DNA from 2 places in the Janthinobacterium sp. B9-8 genome. Region 2 is predicted to be linked to the other one. Evidence: predicted binding sites of a transcription regulator. Region 2 holds the regulator's gene; the other holds the start of a gene.

Region 1 (8,743 bases), 2.3 Mb from region 2:
TTCTGACCGCCCGCAGCTTTGCCGCCAAAAACCGCTATGAGATCGATGCAGATAGGGAATTTACCGCGCTGGGCATGGCGAATATTGCCGCTGCGTTTTCACAAGGCTTTGTGATTAGCGGTGCGGACTCCAGAACGGCAGTGAATGATCATGCCGGCGGTAAAACTCAAATGGTGAGCCTGGTCGCGGCGGCGTCTATCGCCATTGCCATCGCGCTGTTTACTACTCCGCTGCAATATGTGCCGATTGCAGCTCTGGCCGCCGTACTGATTACAGCCTCGTTTGGGCTAATGAGTTTTGCCAATTTTATTTATTTTCGCCAGGCCAGCCGTGGCGAATACGGCATTGCCATCCTCACCGTGATTGGCGTGGCCTGTGTAGGCGTGATGCAAGGCATGCTGTTTGCCGTATTAATGGCTACGCTGCGACTATTAATTAAAATTGCCCGCCCGCATGAAAGCCTCTTGGGTGTTTACCCTGGAAAAAACAGCTTTCACGACCTATCCCACCACCCCGGCGCAGCGCCGATTGATGGCATGCTGGTGTATCGCTTTGATGCCTCGCTTAATTTCTTTAACGCCAATTACTTCCGCCAGCGCGTTTTATCTTTAGCCGATGGCGCAGCAAGCCAAGTTTCATGGGTGGTGCTGGATACCGTACCGATTAATCAAATCGATATTGCAGGCATCGAAGCGATTATTATTTTGCAAAGAGATTTAAAAGAGCGCGGCATCGCCCTCGCCTTAGCAGGGCGCAAAAAACAGACCGAATTTATCGCCGCCAGACACCATAAGCTGGATGAATTACAAGCCAACTTTCTGATTTTCTCTAGCGTAAAGCTGGCCTATCGGGCATTCAGGCAGCAAGTGTTGATACGTACTGAAACGACGCAAACTGCTGCTCAATTGCCGCTAAGGTGGCAGGCTGAGGAAAATGAAGCTGCGCAGAATTAATCAGCGCAGGCTCGATACAGCCAGCTGGCCTGAAGGATTGCAAGACATAGCGCCTCACCCCTAAGGCGCTTAAAGTTCGGGCAAGGGCAATCAGCTCATCCTCGCTATGCAAGCTGGGGTGGATGGTGCTGCGGCATTCCAGCGCCACCTTGCTCGCCAATAGCAGCTTTAAAGAAGCACTGGCAACAGCACCACTGCCTACTACGGTGGTGATCTTTTCGTAGCGCATAAAATCGCTTTTAATATCGAAACCCACCCAATCCAGATAGGGCAAGCATTCCTGTAAACGCTTGGGATAAGCGCCGCCGCTATGCAGGCCAATTTTGAAGCCTAGCGCTTTTATACTACGCATCATCTCGGGTAACTGAGGCTCGATCAGTGGCTCACCGCCCGAAAAAACCACCGCATCCAAGAGGCCACGGCGCGTTTTTAACCAGATCAGGATTTCATCCCACTGTGGTGCTGCATCGTGCTGCTCACGCGCTTGTAAATGCGGATTATGACAATAACCACAGCGCCAAGGGCAGCCCGCCAGAAAAATCACGCAAGCCAGCTCGCCGGGATAATCACAGCTAGAAAACGGCACCAAGCCGCCAATCTTGGGCGCGGGCATCATTAGAAAACGGTATTACATTCGTTAAAAAATTGCCTTTCTTTAAACTCACCTTTTTTACCAATATTAAAGCTGCTCACCGGCCGGTGATAACCCATCACCCGCGTCCAAACTTCGCAGCGAGTACGTTCTTCATCTTTAAGCGCAGGGACCAGCTTGGCTTGAACCGATAAATCACTCATGATTTTTTCCTTTATTTATTCAAATTTGCACAAAAAATATCTACAGCGAAATTTGCAATTTTGCTAAACCTTGAACCACTGAGAAAAATGAGAGCACAGAGGACACAGAGAAAATCGAATCGTTTTTCTCTGTGAAACTCTGTGTCCTCTGTGCTCTCTGTGGTTCAAGATTTAACAGACTACTTATGCAGCAGCACAGCTTTTCTTCGCCAGCAACTCGCCATCGCACTTTGGGCAAAACTCGTGATGGCCGCTCAGGTAGCCGTGTTTCGGGCAGATAGAGAAGGTGGGCGTGATGGTGATATAGGGCAGGCGATAGTTAGTCAGCGCTTTTTTCACCAGCGCTTTACACGCTGCGGGGCTGGAAATTGCCTCGTTCATATACAGATGCAAGACCGTGCCGCCGGTGTATTTACGCTGCAATTCCTGCTGACGGCCCAAGGCCTCAAACGGATCATCGGTAAAGCCAACCGGCAGCTGGCTGGAATTGGTATAGAAGGGCTGCTCCGCCGTGCCTGCTTGCAAGATATCGGGGTAAAACTTCTTATCTTCTTTGGCAAAGCGATAAGTCGTGCCTTCGGCGGGCGTGGCTTCTAGGTTATAGAGATGGCCTGTTTCTTCCTGAATTTCAGTCATTTTGGCGCGAATATGATCCAGCAGGCGTATCGCTAAGGCGTAGCCTGCTTCACTGCTAATATCGTCTCTATCATCGCTAAAATTGCGAATCATCTCGTTAATACCATTTACCCCAAGCGTACTGAAGTGATTACGCAGCGTGCCTAAGTAACGCTTGGTATAGGGGTAAAGACCACCATCAATTAAGCGGCCAATCAATTTGCGTTTAATTTCTAAAGATTGCTTGGCCAAATCCATCAGCTGATCAACACGCGCTAGGAGGCCCGCTTCATTGCCTTTGAATTCGTAACCAATCCGCGCGCAGTTAATGGTCACCACGCCCAGCGAGCCGGTCTGCTCGGCCGAGCCAAATAAACCATTGCCGCGTTTTAATAGCTCGCGCAGATCAAGCTGCAAGCGGCAGCACATAGAGCGCACCATATGCGGCTCTAGATCAGAATTTAAGAAATTCTGGAAATAGGGCAGGCCATACTTAGCGGTCATTTCAAACAAAAGATCGGTATTGGGGTGATCCCATGCAAAATCTTTGGTGATGTTGTAGGTGGGAATAGGGAAAGTAAACACACGGCCCAGCGCATCGCCTTCCATCATCACTTCGATATAGGCGCGGTTGATCATATCCATTTCGGTTTGCAAATCACCGTAGCTAAATGGCATTTCCTTGCCACCCACATAGGGGATTTGTTCGCGCAAATCTTCTGGGCAGATCCAATCGAAAGTCAGATTGGTAAACGGCGTTTGCGTGCCCCAGCGGCTGGGCACATTCAGGTTGTAAATCAGCTCTTGGATATATTGCTTTACCTGCGTGTATTGCAGATTATCGGCACGAATAAACGCCGCCATATAGGTATCAAATGAGCTAAATGCCTGAGCGCCCGCCCATTCATTTTGCAAAGTACCTAAAAAGTTAACAATCTGGCCGATGGCGGCTGAGAAATGCTTAGGCGGCTTGGCTTCTACCTTGCCCGGCACGCCATTAAAGCCTTCTTGCAAGAGGCGGCGTAAAGACCAACCCGCGCAATAGCCAGATAGCATATCTAAATCATGAATATGCATGGCACCAGAGCGATGCGCCTCGCCAATTTCTGGCGGATAAACATGGCTTAACCAGTAATTGGCAATCATTTTGCCGCTGGTATTTAAAATCAGCCCGCCCAAGCTCCAACCCTGATTAGCATTGGCATTGACCCGCCAATCAGATTGATCCAGATATTCATTAATCGACGATTCAACATCCACCACCGTGCGCACATCGGAGCGCAAACGGGCGTGCTGGCTGCGGTAAGCAATATAGGCGCGAGCTGTTTTTAGATAATGGTATTGCAGCAGTGCTTCTTCAGCCTGATCCTGAATCTGCTCGATGGTGGGGGTGAGATCACCCTGCAAGCGGCTGCTAATCAGCGTACTTAAGCGTATTGCTTCTGCCTCATCAAACTCGCCAGTTACGCGGCTAGCATTCAGCAGGGCAAGGCGAATTTTATCAAGATCAAAAGGCACGATGCGGCCATCGCGTTTCAGCACATATTGCGGGTATATGGTCATTTTTCCCCACCTGGATCAGGGTAGAATATTTTTACAGACCACAATATATGGTGTTTTATCTAAGGATGCTTAGCTAGATATGGGGCATTTGATCAGAATCAAATACTTTCAGAATAGATTTGCAGAGCGGGCAGAATGCCCACTCAGGAGAAGAAATATTAGCAATAAAATATTGCGGAGCGATCATCTTTTTAGTGCCTTCGGCACGTTGGTTTAGGTGCGGGCGTCCCGCTGGACCTTCCTTTCTTGTGTGGCCAAGAAAGGAAGCGAAAGAAGGCCACCCCACAAAACACGAAGGCCCCTACGCTGCGGACAATCGAGTCGGCGGCGGTCGGGATTGGCTCGCTGCCTCGCTCCCTTGCCGAAACCCCGCCCCGCTTGTTCCTCGCTACGGCGTGTTTCAAGGGGAGATTTAAGCCCAGTGCCACTAGCCGCGATGCAAATTCTAATTGCTGGGTTTTAAAACACTTAAAAACCGATTCAAACCTTGTTTTTCTCTGTGAAACTCCGTGTTCTCTGTGTCCTCCGTAGTTCAAGATTTGGGTTTCTGTTGCATAACATCAGTTAATAATCAGGCTGGCCGTGTGCGGTCAAAATATAATCGTTTTTTTCCAGCTCCATCAGCTCGCCCACATAGGGTTGCAGCAGGGCAATACGGGCGGCATCTAGCATATAAGAGAGCTTCATTTCAGGATCTGGCTGATCTTGCTCATGGCGAAATAAGCTAAACAAAAACTCAACGCTGATGGTTTCGGCAATGGCCAAATGCCCGATAAAACCGCCATCCATGCCTTTTTCCCAGACTTCAATATTGCGGATAATCTTCATAAACCGTTCCTATAAACACCAAAATCAACGTTTTTTATAGAGCGCGCAACAACTGCGTAGTGGCACACCCTATATGACCAGAACAAGCACGCAAAATAATAGCCCAGTTTCAGTGATTTCTATTCCCGCGCCTAGGCAATCCCCTGTCATCCCACCCAATTTATGCATCAGCCATTTGGCATAAGCCAAAATCAGTAAGGGGGCCATCATTAATGCGGGAACTATAAAATAGGACAGCAGCAAAAGTGCAGCCAAAAGAATATACAACGAGTAGCTGGTTTTTTGCCAGGCAAATTGCTCTGCCATACCAGGCGCTAAAGCGGGTAAGCGGCTCCAATACAAAACGCCGAAGCGCGCCCATGCGGGGATCAGCAAAAGCGCCAGCCATTCTTGCTGCTTTGCCAGCAGCATTAAGAGCACCAGCTTGGCGGCAGATTGGCAAATCAGCGCCAGCACACCAAAGCTGCCCAGATGCGGGTCTTTCAGCACCGCCAAAAAGCGTTCCGGATCACGATGCGCAGCGCCTAAGCCATCCGACATATCGGCAAGGCCATCTAAATGCAAGCCGCCGGTAATCCATGTCCAGAGCAAAAACCCCACCAAAGCCGCCAGCCAGGGATCTGCTTTAGCAGCCAAAAACACCACCGTGCTTAAAAAAGCACCAATCAATAGCCCAACCACAGGAAACCACGGCGCGGCAGCTGCGAGTAAAGTGGGTTCAAACTGACGAATCTGCGGCGTAGGCAGGCGGGTTAAAAACTGCACCGCCAGCACAGGCTCGCGCCAATCAAATTTCATTTTTTATTCCTATTTCGTAATGACTCTGGTGCGCTAAAACAGATACCCACAAGAAACACATAAGGCACGAATAAATGGATCATTTCTCTTGGTTTTCTCCATGAAACTCCGTGTTCTCAAGACCGAAGTAGTTCAAGGGTGGGTTTTGTTCGCACAGCTATTCCAATAGCTCACTCACCCAACACAACTTCATTATCAATCCCCTGCAAAATAGGCGGATATTCATCGTCCCAATAAAGAGTCATCATTCCCGCATGCGCCAGCCAAAACTGGCTATGCCGCGCTGCGGGCAGGCCCAGCCACTCTAGTAATAGCGCTTTAGCCACACCACCGTGGGTAATCAACACCCGATGACCCCCTTCGCTAAGGGGTAGCCACGCACGAAAAGCGGCATTCACTCGGGCAGAAAAATCCGTCCAGCTTTCAATGCCCGCAGCCGTATTTTCCTCTAGATTGTGTGACCAAAGTGCCCAAGCAGCCTGCTGTTGTTCGCTCCATTGGAGCTTAGCTAAACCATCCAGCTCACCAAAGCTCATTTCGCGCAGATTACGATCGATATGGCAACCCAGCCCTGACGTTGCCGCCAATTGCTGGGCAAAGCCCGCACAGCGGCTTAAATCAGAGCTGGCAATGCTACTTGGAGGAAAGCGAACAAAGTGATCATTGCGACTAGCCAGCTGCTGCTCACCCAAGGGCGACAAAGGCAGATCGGTATGACCGATTAACATCCCCGCCGGAGCAACCGTAGCGCCATGCCGCAAAAGAGTAAGCCGGAAACTACTCATGATTTCATACCGAAAGCTTGCAAAAGTTCTGTAGACACAGAGATCGGTGAGAACACGAAGCACATAGAGAAAACCCTATAAAAGGTTATAAGCAGTACATCCAAGCTGAAGTGATGCTCCATACAAAAACCAAAATCTTAAACCACGGAGGAAAAAGAGAACACGGAGGGACACGGAGAAAACCTTACGTATGTTTTTCTCCGTGTCCCTCCGTGTTCTCTGTGGCATCGAGGTTTCAAGATTTGGGTTTTATATTGAGATGGAGGTTCCGCTGCTAAAGCCACTCTTACTCAACACGATTTAACTCTTATGCCTTTCTCTGTGTGCTCTGTGTTCTCACCGATCTCTGCGTCTACAGAACTAAAGTTTTTTTAGACAAATGCTTACTTCGTCGTAATCCCTGCGGATGAAAACGTGGCCATATCGCGATGCAAGGCAAGGGCGCTTTGGATGAGGGGGAGGGTGAGCGCCGCACCGCTGGCTTCGCCTAAACGCAAGCCCAATTGCAAGATGGGTTCCAGCTGCAAGGCCGCCAGCGCATGACGATGGCCTTTTTCATCCGAGCAATGGCTAGCCAGCAGCCAATCGGCCACTTCGGGCTTGTTTTTAACAGCGACCAAGGCAGCGGCTGTTGTAATAAAACCATCGAGTAATACCGGAATACCCACTTCGGCAGCGCCGGTATAAAAGCCAGCCAAAGCGGCGATTTCTAAACCGCCGACTTGCATCAGCCAATCTTTAGCAGTCACTGCTCCAGCAGCACGGGCACGGGCCAGCGCGTCTTTTACCACTTGAACTTTATTCTCACGGCTTTGGGCTGAAATACCTGTGCCCAGGCCAACAATTTCTGTCGGATCGATATCCGTCAAAGCACAAATCAGCGCGGCGGCGGCCGTGGTATTGCCGATGCCCATTTCGCCGCCAATCAAGAGCGTTTTGCTACGCACGAGGCCTTCTTGTGCGCTGCCTACGCCAATTGTCCAAGCTTTATTGCATTCTTGCTCGCTCATTGCAGGCTCAAGACGCAAATTAGCGGTTCCTGCACGCACTGGCACTCTAAATAGCTGGGCGCTACTACCCGCCGTAACGGCGTAATGACTGGCAACACCCACATCGACTACCGAAAGACTAGCTCCTGCTTCGCGGGCCAAGACGCTAATTGCAGCACCACCTGCCACAAAATTAGCTACCATTTGGCCAGTCACTTCGGCAGGGAAGGCAGACACGCCCTCGCTTGCCACACCATGATCTGCAGCAAAAACCACGATTGCAGCTTGTAAGCGGCTAGGCATGGCCGAATTTGAGCGTGCAGCAAACCAGATTGCCAACTCTTCAAGTTTGCCTAAGCTGCCCTGCGGCTTGGTTAATTGAGCTTGGTGAAGACGTGCAGCAGTAGCAAGGGCTTGATTTGGAGTAGACATACGGAAAGCCAAGCAAAAAGAATGCACCGTAGACGATGCACATTCATCGTGCAAGTAGATAGTAAAGGACATCTGACTTAAAGCATTAATACATGACTTTATTTGGCCCCACCGCCATTGCACTTTGCAATGCAATATCTGCGGCTAATAATAGATCTTCTAAGCTATCCATTTCATTTTTAGTTTGTGCCACACCAATGCACACCGTCATGGTGAATGCTAAGCCGTCAGGCATACATATTCTATTTTCCGCAGATTTTCTACGAATACGTTCTGCCACTACAATTGCACCATCTAAGGGTGTATCAGGTAGGAGCAGGGCAACTTCTTCACCTGAGAAACGAGCAATCAGATCAAAATCACGCACGCTTTGGCGACAAGCTTCGGCCAAATGATTTAACGCTAAATCTCCGCCAATATGGCCGTAAGTTTTATTCAGATGGCGTAAATCATCAACATCAATAATTAAGCAGGTAAGAGGATTAGAAAACCGTTGGCTGCGATTAACTTCCCGCGCGGCAATATCCAAGAAATGCCGACGGCTGGATAGGCCTGTAAGCGTGTCTTTTCCTATTAAGCCGGTTAGTTTAATTTTCTCTATACGGCGTAAATGCTCGCTCCATAGCCATAGGTTAAACATAATCAGCGCCAGTATCCAAGGCAATAATAGTAAACCATCATCGATCATCATTTACTAACCCTGTAACAATTCATCTTTGTCAGTGTAGTTCTTATAAAGCAAGTGCGGGTAGAATGCTGCCATGTTTCAGACCCTCATTATTCGTCTCTCCTCGATGGGAGACATCATCCATAATTTCCCTGCTCTTAGCGATTTAGCAAGGCATAGGCCCGATATCTCCATCGATTGGGTGGTAGAAGAGGGCTTTGCTGCCTTGCCTGCCCTACACCCCGCTGTGCGTACGGTTATTCCTACCGCATTGCGCCGCTGGCGTAAGGCTCCGCTTCAATCAAAAGCAGAATTCCT
Region 2 (8,743 bases):
CAATGAGCTTATTGCAAGCTGAGCCGCCTTACGCGGATTATATTCGGGATCGCATCCGTACTGTGCCTGATTGGCCGCAGGCTGGCGTGCAGTTCCGTGACATCACGCCTTTATTGCAAGATAAAAAAACCTTTCGTGTCTTGGTCGATATCTTTGTGCATCGCTATATGGATATGGATTTAGACATGGTGGCCGGTGTGGATGCGCGTGGTTTTATTCTGGGTGCGGTAGTGGCCTATGAATTAAACTTGGGCTTTGTGCCCGTGCGCAAAAAAGGCAAATTGCCCTTTTTAACAGTGGCAGAAGAATACGAGCTGGAATACGGCTCGGCCACAGTTGAGATTCATACCGATGCCTGTAAAAAAGGCGACCGTGTTTTGCTGATTGATGATTTGGTGGCAACAGGCGGTACCATGGTGGCGGCAGCTAAGCTGTTAAACCGCCTTGGTGCAACTATTGTTGAAGCAGCTGCTATTGTTGATTTGCCTGAATTGGGTGGATCAAAAATCGTACGTGAGCAGGGTATCCCTCTGTTTACTGTTTGCGATTACGCAGGTCATTAAAGATGTGTCGTGGCGGCGCTGTGTTTGTTACGTTAAATCCAAACAGTGCCTGCCCGTTTTTATTTGAATTATTTAAATCATTTGAAGAAGAGGTACGCTATCGTGACCCTAGAACTCCCTGAAGCCCAAACCATTATTGATAATTCGGATTGCCTGCACAGCGAGGCCGAAGTGCTGGCTGCGCTGGATCGTATGGCGGTGGCAATGACCGCTGATTTGCAATACGCCAATCCGATTGTTTACACCGTTATGAATGGTGGCTTGATTGTGTCAGGGCATTTATTGCCACGCTTACGCTTCCCTCTCGAAGTGTCTTATATGCATGCCACGCGTTATCGCAAAGAAACTAGTGGCGGCATGCTGGATTGGAAAGTAAAACCACAAGAAAGCATGAAAGGTCGTGTTGTGGTGATCGTGGACGATATTCTTGATGAGGGTCATACACTGGCAGCCATCTTGGAATATTGCCGTGAACAAGGCGCAAAAGAAGTACGCGTTGCTGTGCTGGTGGATAAAAAACATGATCGTAAAGCGGTGGGTGTGGCTGCGGATTATGTGGGCCTGGAAGTAGAAGATCGCTTCTTATTTGGTTGTGGTATGGATTACCAAGGCTATTGGCGCAATACGCTGGCCATTTATGCGGTACAAGGCATGTAATATTGTGCGGTTGGTTGATTTTAAAAGCCCTTATTTACGCTGAGTAAATAAGGGCTTTTTTGCAGGCGTAATTTACTGGTTTTGTGTTGTCTGCTTGTATTTGCCGCAAGCCCTGTGGGGTGAGCGGGTTATTTTGATTGTGCGGATAAATAAGTCTTTGCCTTTCGATGGCTTATTAATAGCGCGCTTTGATCTACTCTTACTTTATTAGGAAGGGGAGACCAAGATGGCTGATGCCGCTGAAACCATTGTTCGCCATTTTAGGCAGATTTTAATTTGGCCTTTGCAGTTGATGCCACTCGCCCAGCCTGTGGGCAGCGGGGCGGTAATGGGGCGGCATTGGGAGCTGATGAATCAGTTGCTGGATGAGGATTCGCCCTGGCAGATGCGGCCCTCAGTGTTTGATATGGATCCTCAGGCATTTCAAGAACGACATTACCGCGAATTTGTCACTTTTCTGCCCTATGTGCAGCGGTTCTTATATGGCGAAGGGGCGGCAGAGGCGGGGAGTACGGCAAGTTATGGCGGCTCACCACTGCATGTATTCAGGCGGCATGATATCTGTACGGTGCGTATGCATTATAAGGATGGCACGCGGCAAGACTTTAAAGTGGCGCATATTGATCTGTATTTTTTTTATGATATTGATATCGTAATTCTGGCGTTTGAAATTCTTGCGGATAATGTGCCGCTCAGCCGGGTGCAGGATACGCTGTTCAGGTTTGGCCGCGCTTTTCCTGCGCAGTGGGATGAAGATAAAACGGCGGCAAGCTGCTTGCAACAGGTGAAATGGCTGGATGTAAAAGGAGGCGTGATTGCCGCCTCGGATTACAATGATAAATCCAAGTTTTTATCCCATGTGGGTGAGTTTCGCGCTGCCCCTATGGCACAACATTGGGATGCTTTGTTGCGGCCTTTGGTATTGCACCATTCAAACGAAATCGGCGAACTGCGGTATCGGCAAATTGAATATCACCGCATGCCCTTGATGGCTTATCTGGCTTTTGACGATCCCTTTGATCTAAGTGATGAAGATTTCTACCGGCTGGGTATGGTGACGCGGCCTTCGCAGGGCGGCGATTTGCCCTATACCGCCAAAGTATTTCAGGATTTCGAAGCAAACTGCTGCTACGACCGCTTTTGGGTGCCGGAGCGTCGCCATGATTCATCATCCACTCGCATGATGTGTGATGGCCATGCTTTTGTGCTGGTAGGCAAGCATACCCATGGTTTTTTTAGCGATCCGTTTACCGGTGCCTTGGGGCAATTCAGGCATCAGTATTTTTTACTGATGATGATTGCTCATTTTCATAAAGCCGCATTACTGATGTTTTCTGACCGGCTGGCGGTGGCGTTATCACGTTTGCAAGTGGGCGATGCAGGCTCTGCCCGGCGTTTCAAACGGGATATTCATATTCTGCAAGAGGTGTTTTTGCGTTTTACCCAGCGCTATTGGTTTAGTGAAATCTCTAATCAAGTGGTGGCCGATCAAATGTTTCATATTGCCCGCCGCCATCTGGGCACAGAAGCTTTGTTTACAGAAGTACGCGAATCCATCCATAGCATGAGCCAGTATTTAGAAAACGATGATTTGCATCGGCAGGCCGATACGGTGGTGCGCCTGACGGTGGTAACGATTCTGGGTTTGGTAGGTACGACAGTGACTGGCTTTCTGGGGATGAATTTATTTGATCTTGCGGCAGAGCCGTCATGGCGCAGAATAGGGTACTTTTTCGTGACGTTTATTCCTATTGCCGTATTGACCTTTTATTCCTTAATGAAATCAAGAATGCTTTCAGAGTTTTTAGATTTCATGTCAGATGATCGCATGAGATTTCCTGATAAAATAAAAATTATTCATGGGCAATGGTGTAAAAAAAGGCAAGCTAGGAATAATCTATGAGCGGGTATCATGATTAATAGCGAATTCCTCAATTGGAAAAATGCTTGTCCGTGTTAGAATCTTGCGCATTCCCTATTCCCAACCGACTTACGGAAGCGCCAACTCTATGTTCTCCAAGTCCGCCACTATCGCCCAATACGATCCTGATTTAGCCGCTGCCATTGCAGGTGAAGTTGTTCGCCAGCACGAGCATATCGAGCTGATCGCGTCAGAAAATTACACCAGCCCAGCGGTGATGGAAGCTCAAGGCTCGCAACTGACTAATAAATACGCCGAAGGTTATCCGGGTAAGCGTTTTTATGGTGGTTGTGAATTTGTTGATACGGTTGAGCAGTTGGCCATTGATCGCGTAAAAGCATTGTTTGGTGCAGAGTACGCCAATGTGCAGCCACATTCCGGCTCGCAAGCCAACCAGGCCGTGTATTTCTCCATCCTGAAGCCGGGCGATACCGTAATGGGTATGAACCTAGGCCACGGTGGTCACCTGACACACGGCTCGCCAGCAAATTTATCCGGTAAGCTCTTTAATATCGTGGCTTACGGCCTGAACGAAAATGAAGAAATCGATTATGACGATATGGAACGTGTAGCGCTTGAAACCAAGCCTAAGCTCTTGATCGGTGGCGCTTCTGCCTACGCGCTGCGCTTTGATTGGGCGCGTATGCGTGAAATCGCCGACAAAGTTGGCGCTTACTTTATGGTCGACATGGCGCATTACGCTGGTCTGATCGCGGCAGGCGTTTATCCAAACCCAGTGCCACACGCTCACTTTGTGACATCGACTACGCATAAAACATTGCGCGGCCCGCGTGGTGGTTTGATTTTGGCTAAAGCTGAATTCGAAAAATCGATCAATTCAAATGTGTTCCCAACGCTGCAAGGCGGCCCTTTGATGCATGTGATCGCCGGTAAAGCGGTGGCATTTAAAGAAGCGGCAACACCAGAGTTCAAAACATACCAAGAGCAAGTACTGAAAAACGCACAAGCCATGGCTGCAACCTTGATCGAGCGTGGCCTGCGTGTGATTTCTGGTCGTTCTGAATCGCATATGTTCTTAGTTGATCTGCGCTCTAAAGGCCTGACTGGCAAAGTGGCTGATGCTGTACTGGGCCAAGCGCATATCACCGTCAATAAAAATGCCATTCCAAACGATCCTGAAAGCCCGTTTGTGACTTCTGGTATCCGTATCGGCTCCCCAGCCATCACGACCCGTGGTTTCAAAGAAGCAGAAGCCGTGATCGTGGCTAACTTGATTGCAGACGTGCTGGACAATCCAGCGGATGAAGCAAACATTGCAGCCGTTGCAGTAAAAGTAAAAGAATTGACAGCGCGCTTCCCAGTTTACGGCGCTTAATTGATTTTGTAGTTTAAGTATTGTTACGTCTTAAACCACAGAGAGCACAGAGGACACAGAGTTTCACAGAGAAAACCTTGGTAAGACTGACTTAGCATAAATAATAAGTGATGGGAGAGGCAAACAGCTCTTTCATCATGAAAAACTGTGGCTAAGTCAGATGCTTGATTTTCTCTGTGACCCTTTGTGCTCTCTGTGTCCTCTGTGGTTCAAGATTTAGCTTCAGTTCTATTTTCTTGTTCTTTGCGGGGTTGTGATGAAGTGCCCCTTCTGTGGTTCCCCTGATACGCTGGTTGCTGACTCGCGTGTATCTGATGAAGGCGACTTGGTTCGCCGTCGCCGTCGTTGTCCGATTTGTGATAAACGCTTTACCACGTTTGAAACCGCCGAAGTGCGCTTGCCGCAGGTGGTGAAACAAAATGGTCAGCGTGCCGAATTTGATCGGGAAAAAATCCGTACCAGTTTCGAGCGCGCCCTGCATAAACGCCCTGTGCCGACGCCCTTGGTCGACGAAGCCATCCTACGCATTATTCAAAAAGCTTTGTCATTAGGTGACAGAGAAATTATGAGCCGCCAGATTGGCGAAATGGTGATGTCTGAACTCGCCAAGCTCGATAAAGTCGCCTACATCCGCTTCGCCTCCGTATACCGCTCCTTCCAAGACGTCGACGATTTCCGCGATGTGATTCGGGAAGTGAGTAAGGAATAAAACACCTCTGTATGTTTAACCTTCAAAGTTTATTTTCGCTTGCAAAATCTTGAACCACAGAGAACACCGAGAGCACAGAGTTTCACAGAGAAAGTCCAAGTTTGGTTTTCTCTGTGAAACTCTGTGTCCTCCTTTTCCTCTGTGGTTCAAGATGTGGGTTTTGTTATGCCTGTGCTCGTGCTTAGGAAGCCAATGAACGCGATCGATCATCAATTTATGCAGCTGGCTTTGCGGCAAGCAGCTTTAGGGCAGAATAGTGCGACGCCTAATCCCTGCGTGGGCTGCGTATTGGTAAAAGACGGGCAGGTGGTGGGTGCGGGCTTTAGTCAGCCTGCGGGTGGTGGTGTGGTGAAGGGGGCTCCTGGTGCGCATGCTGAAGTCATGGCTTTGAGTGTTGCGGGTGATTTGGCACGCGGTGCTACGGCTTACGTGACGCTAGAGCCTTGTAGCCATCATGGCCGCACACCGCCTTGCGCTGATGCCTTGGTGAAAGCCGGTGTAGTGCGCGTGGTTGCCGCGCTGACAGATCCTAATCCGCTGGTGGCGGGCCAAGGCTTGACGCGCTTGGCGGCGGCAGGGATTGAGGTGGAGTCAGGCGTTTTACACGCCGCCGCACTTGAGCATCACAAAGGTTTTATCAGCCGCATGCTGCGATCCCGCCCTTGGCTGACGGTAAAAATGGGCGCAAGTCTGGATGGCCGTACGGCACTGGTTAATGGGCAATCGCAGTGGATTACCGGCCCGGCGGCACGATCTGATGTGCAAAAACTACGTGCCCGATCTTGCGCCATGCTGACTGGTATTGGCACGGTACTGGCGGATGACCCTCAGCTAACGGTGCGGGAATTTACGGTAGATAGACAGCCGCTGCGTGTGGTTGTTGACAGCCAGCTTAGAATGCCGATCAAGGCAAAGTTATTTAATCAAGCGGGCGTATTGATTGTGGGCGCTCAGGATGACGAGCCAAAGCGTCAGGCTTTAGAAGCCGCAGGGGCCGAAGTGATGATTTTGGCCGATGCGCATGGCCGTGTTGATTTGACCGCCTTACTCAATGAATTAGGCCGCCGAGGCTGCAACCAAGTAACCGTTGAGGCGGGCGGCGTTTTAGTTGGGGCGCTATTTCAAGCGGGGCTGGTGGATGAAATGCTGCTTTATCAAGCACCTGTGATGATTGGTGACACGGCAAAAGGCATCGCTACGCTTGATTTGTCCGACCTAAACCACAAGCTACAAGCTAAGGTATTAGAGCGCCGCCTATTTGGAGACGATTTACGTCTCACCCTGCGGTTCACTGATATTGGAGAATTTTATGCCGAATGAAAGCGTGCAAGAAGCCGTGCCGATTTGCCCTGATTGTAAGCGGCCCCTCGATGTGATCGCGGCTTGCGGCTCGATTAGCTACTTTTGTGATCATTGCAATTTACTCAAGTCTTCGAAGCGTGTGCGCGAAGCAAATCCAGAACTCTTTAAGGAAACTGAATAAATGTTTACGGGGATTGTGCAAGGTGTTGCTCAGATTGAAGCGATTGATGACAGGGAAGGTATCCGTACATTTCGCATCGCTTTTCCGGCAGGGTTTTGCAAAGATATTCAGATTGGCGCCAGCGTGGCGATTGATGGCGTTTGCCTGACGGTTACCGAGATCTTTGCGGATGATAAAGCCAGCTTTGATGTGATGTTGCAAAGTTTACGCGTAACCTCCTTAGGGCAATTAAAAGCAGGTAGCCATGTCAATGCCGAGCGCGCCGCCAAAGATGGTGCCGAAATCGGCGGTCATCCGCTCTCCGGCCATGTGGACTTTGCCGCCACGCTGTTAGATATTCGTAAAGATCAGGAAAACTGTTGCTTTAGAATTGGCGTGCCCAAAGCCGGGATGAAATACATTTTCGCCAAGGGGTATATCGCCCTGGATGGCGCCAGCCTGACGGTATCGGACACCAATAAAACAGATTGCTGGTTTGAAGTATGGCTGATCCCCGAAACCCGCCGCATGACCATTTTTGAAGGTAAGCGCGTTGGCAGCGTATTCAACGTAGAAATCGAGCGCGCCACACAAGTGGTAGTCGATACCGTGCGTGATGCGCTAGAAGAAAAACTCGGTGCGCTCATGCCCGCACTGGAAGCCCTACTCGCCCAGCAGGGCGTGGATGTTTACACGCTGGCTGAGCCTGTGGCTTTGAAAAAGCCTTAGGCCTAATAGCAGATATTTATTGAAGGAGCGTGGGCAAGTATTTATGCCCACACACCGACGATCTATGCGCGTGGGCATGAACCCTGCATATTACTCCGCCACTTTGGCGTAGCGACCTTTTAATGCTACGCCAATGATAAATCCACCTGCATGGCATTCAATGGTGGTGTCGCTTTTTGTTTCGTTCTTCTTGTAATAACTCACCAAATCCACCACAGCATTTGCGCCTTCGCGTTTGGCTGAATTCTGAAAAGAGATCAAGGCAGAAAGTGCGGCCCATTTGCAGCCAAATTCATCGCTTTTACCTAAGGCATTGGTTTTGGGATTTGAAATATCTTCAGAAAATTGCTGGGTAATTGGCGGTGTTTTTTGCCCTGCCAAATAAAACTTAACCGAACCATCCAATTTACCCTGAGCCTCTGGCATTGCCAATACATCGGCCAATGGGATTTGTAATACGGTATCGCGTGCAAATGCAGAAGTCGATAACAAACCGGCGATTAATAAAGTGGCAAATTTTTTCATTTTTATTCCTTGGTGTGTTTGCTTGATTGTAATAACTAGGTATATGAACAAAACCCAAATCTTGAACCACAGAGAGCACGGAGTTACACAGAGAAAACTAAGAAAATAGTTAACCCTGCTAACCCAAGCTGCAAAATAGAGTCATTTGGGATCTTGCTTAGTGCAATGTCTTTACGCTTTCTTAACGCTTTTCTCTGTGCCCTCTGTGTACTCATTGATCTCTGTGTCTACAGAACTTTTAGACTTAAGCCCAGCGCTTAAAAATCAGCGATGTATTGATCCCGCCAAATGCAAAGTTATTGCTCATGACGATATCGCATTCAATGGCTCGCCCTGTGCCGGTAATGTAATCCAGTGCGGCGCAGCGCTCGTCAGGCTCGGTTAGGTTAATTGTGGGAGCGAACCAGCCGCTGTTCATCATCTCGATGCTGATCCATGCCTCTAATGCCCCGCAAGCGCCAAGGGTGTGGCCCATATAGCTTTTGAGCGAGCTAATTGGCGTGTGCTCACCAAATACCTCATGGGTGGCTTTCGATTCGGCGATGTCGCCATGATCGGTGGCGGTGCCGTGGGCATTGATATAGCCAATATCGCTAGGCTGCAGCGCTGCATCTGTAAGGCTTAGGCGAATGGCTTGGGCCATGGTGGCGGAGTTGGGGTGAGTCACATGCGTGCCATCGCTATTGCTGCCAAAGCCAGCAATTTCTGCATAAATATGGGCGCCGCGCGCCAGTGCGTGTTCCAGCTCTTCCAGCACCAGCGTGCCAGCGCCTTCGCCAATCACCAAGCCATCACGTTTTGTGTCAAAAGGGCGGGGCGTGGTTTCGGGCGTGGCGTTTTG

The links. The regulator NrdR, encoded in region 2, represses ribonucleotide reductase genes. The targets are predictions, from matches to a motif close to CACNANATNTNGTG.
Region 1: the regulator NrdR is predicted to act here: its motif matches at 3,966-3,979, upstream of VN23_RS17760 (ribonucleoside triphosphate reductase).

What each region holds. Positions count from the first base shown of each region.
Region 1 is NZ_CP014222.1:3,930,838-3,939,580, forward strand. Features, by position in the region: gene VN23_RS17745 (SulP family inorganic anion transporter) at 1-953, shown strand, start outside; gene VN23_RS17750 (anaerobic ribonucleoside-triphosphate reductase activating protein) at 856-1,569, opposite strand; gene nrdD (anaerobic ribonucleoside-triphosphate reductase) at 1,569-1,748, opposite strand; gene VN23_RS17760 (ribonucleoside triphosphate reductase) at 1,932-3,926, opposite strand; gene VN23_RS17765 (hypothetical protein) at 4,491-4,754, opposite strand; gene cobS (adenosylcobinamide-GDP ribazoletransferase) at 4,824-5,552, opposite strand; gene VN23_RS17775 (histidine phosphatase family protein) at 5,723-6,337, opposite strand; gene cobT (nicotinate-nucleotide--dimethylbenzimidazole phosphoribosyltransferase) at 6,721-7,758, opposite strand; gene VN23_RS17785 (GGDEF domain-containing protein) at 7,844-8,449, opposite strand; gene waaC (lipopolysaccharide heptosyltransferase I) at 8,520-8,743, shown strand, end outside.
Region 2 is NZ_CP014222.1:1,592,995-1,601,737, reverse strand. Features, by position in the region: gene VN23_RS07225 (adenine phosphoribosyltransferase) at 3-563, shown strand; gene VN23_RS07220 (hypoxanthine-guanine phosphoribosyltransferase) at 666-1,220, shown strand; gene VN23_RS07215 (hypothetical protein) at 1,447-3,123, shown strand; gene glyA (serine hydroxymethyltransferase) at 3,230-4,477, shown strand; gene nrdR (transcriptional regulator NrdR) at 4,734-5,186, shown strand; gene ribD (bifunctional diaminohydroxyphosphoribosylaminopyrimidine deaminase/5-amino-6-(5-phosphoribosylamino)uracil reductase RibD) at 5,379-6,506, shown strand; gene VN23_RS21335 (YfgJ family double zinc ribbon protein) at 6,496-6,669, shown strand; gene VN23_RS07195 (riboflavin synthase) at 6,670-7,377, shown strand; gene VN23_RS07190 (hypothetical protein) at 7,468-7,902, opposite strand; gene VN23_RS07185 (beta-ketoacyl-ACP synthase) at 8,147-8,743, opposite strand, start outside.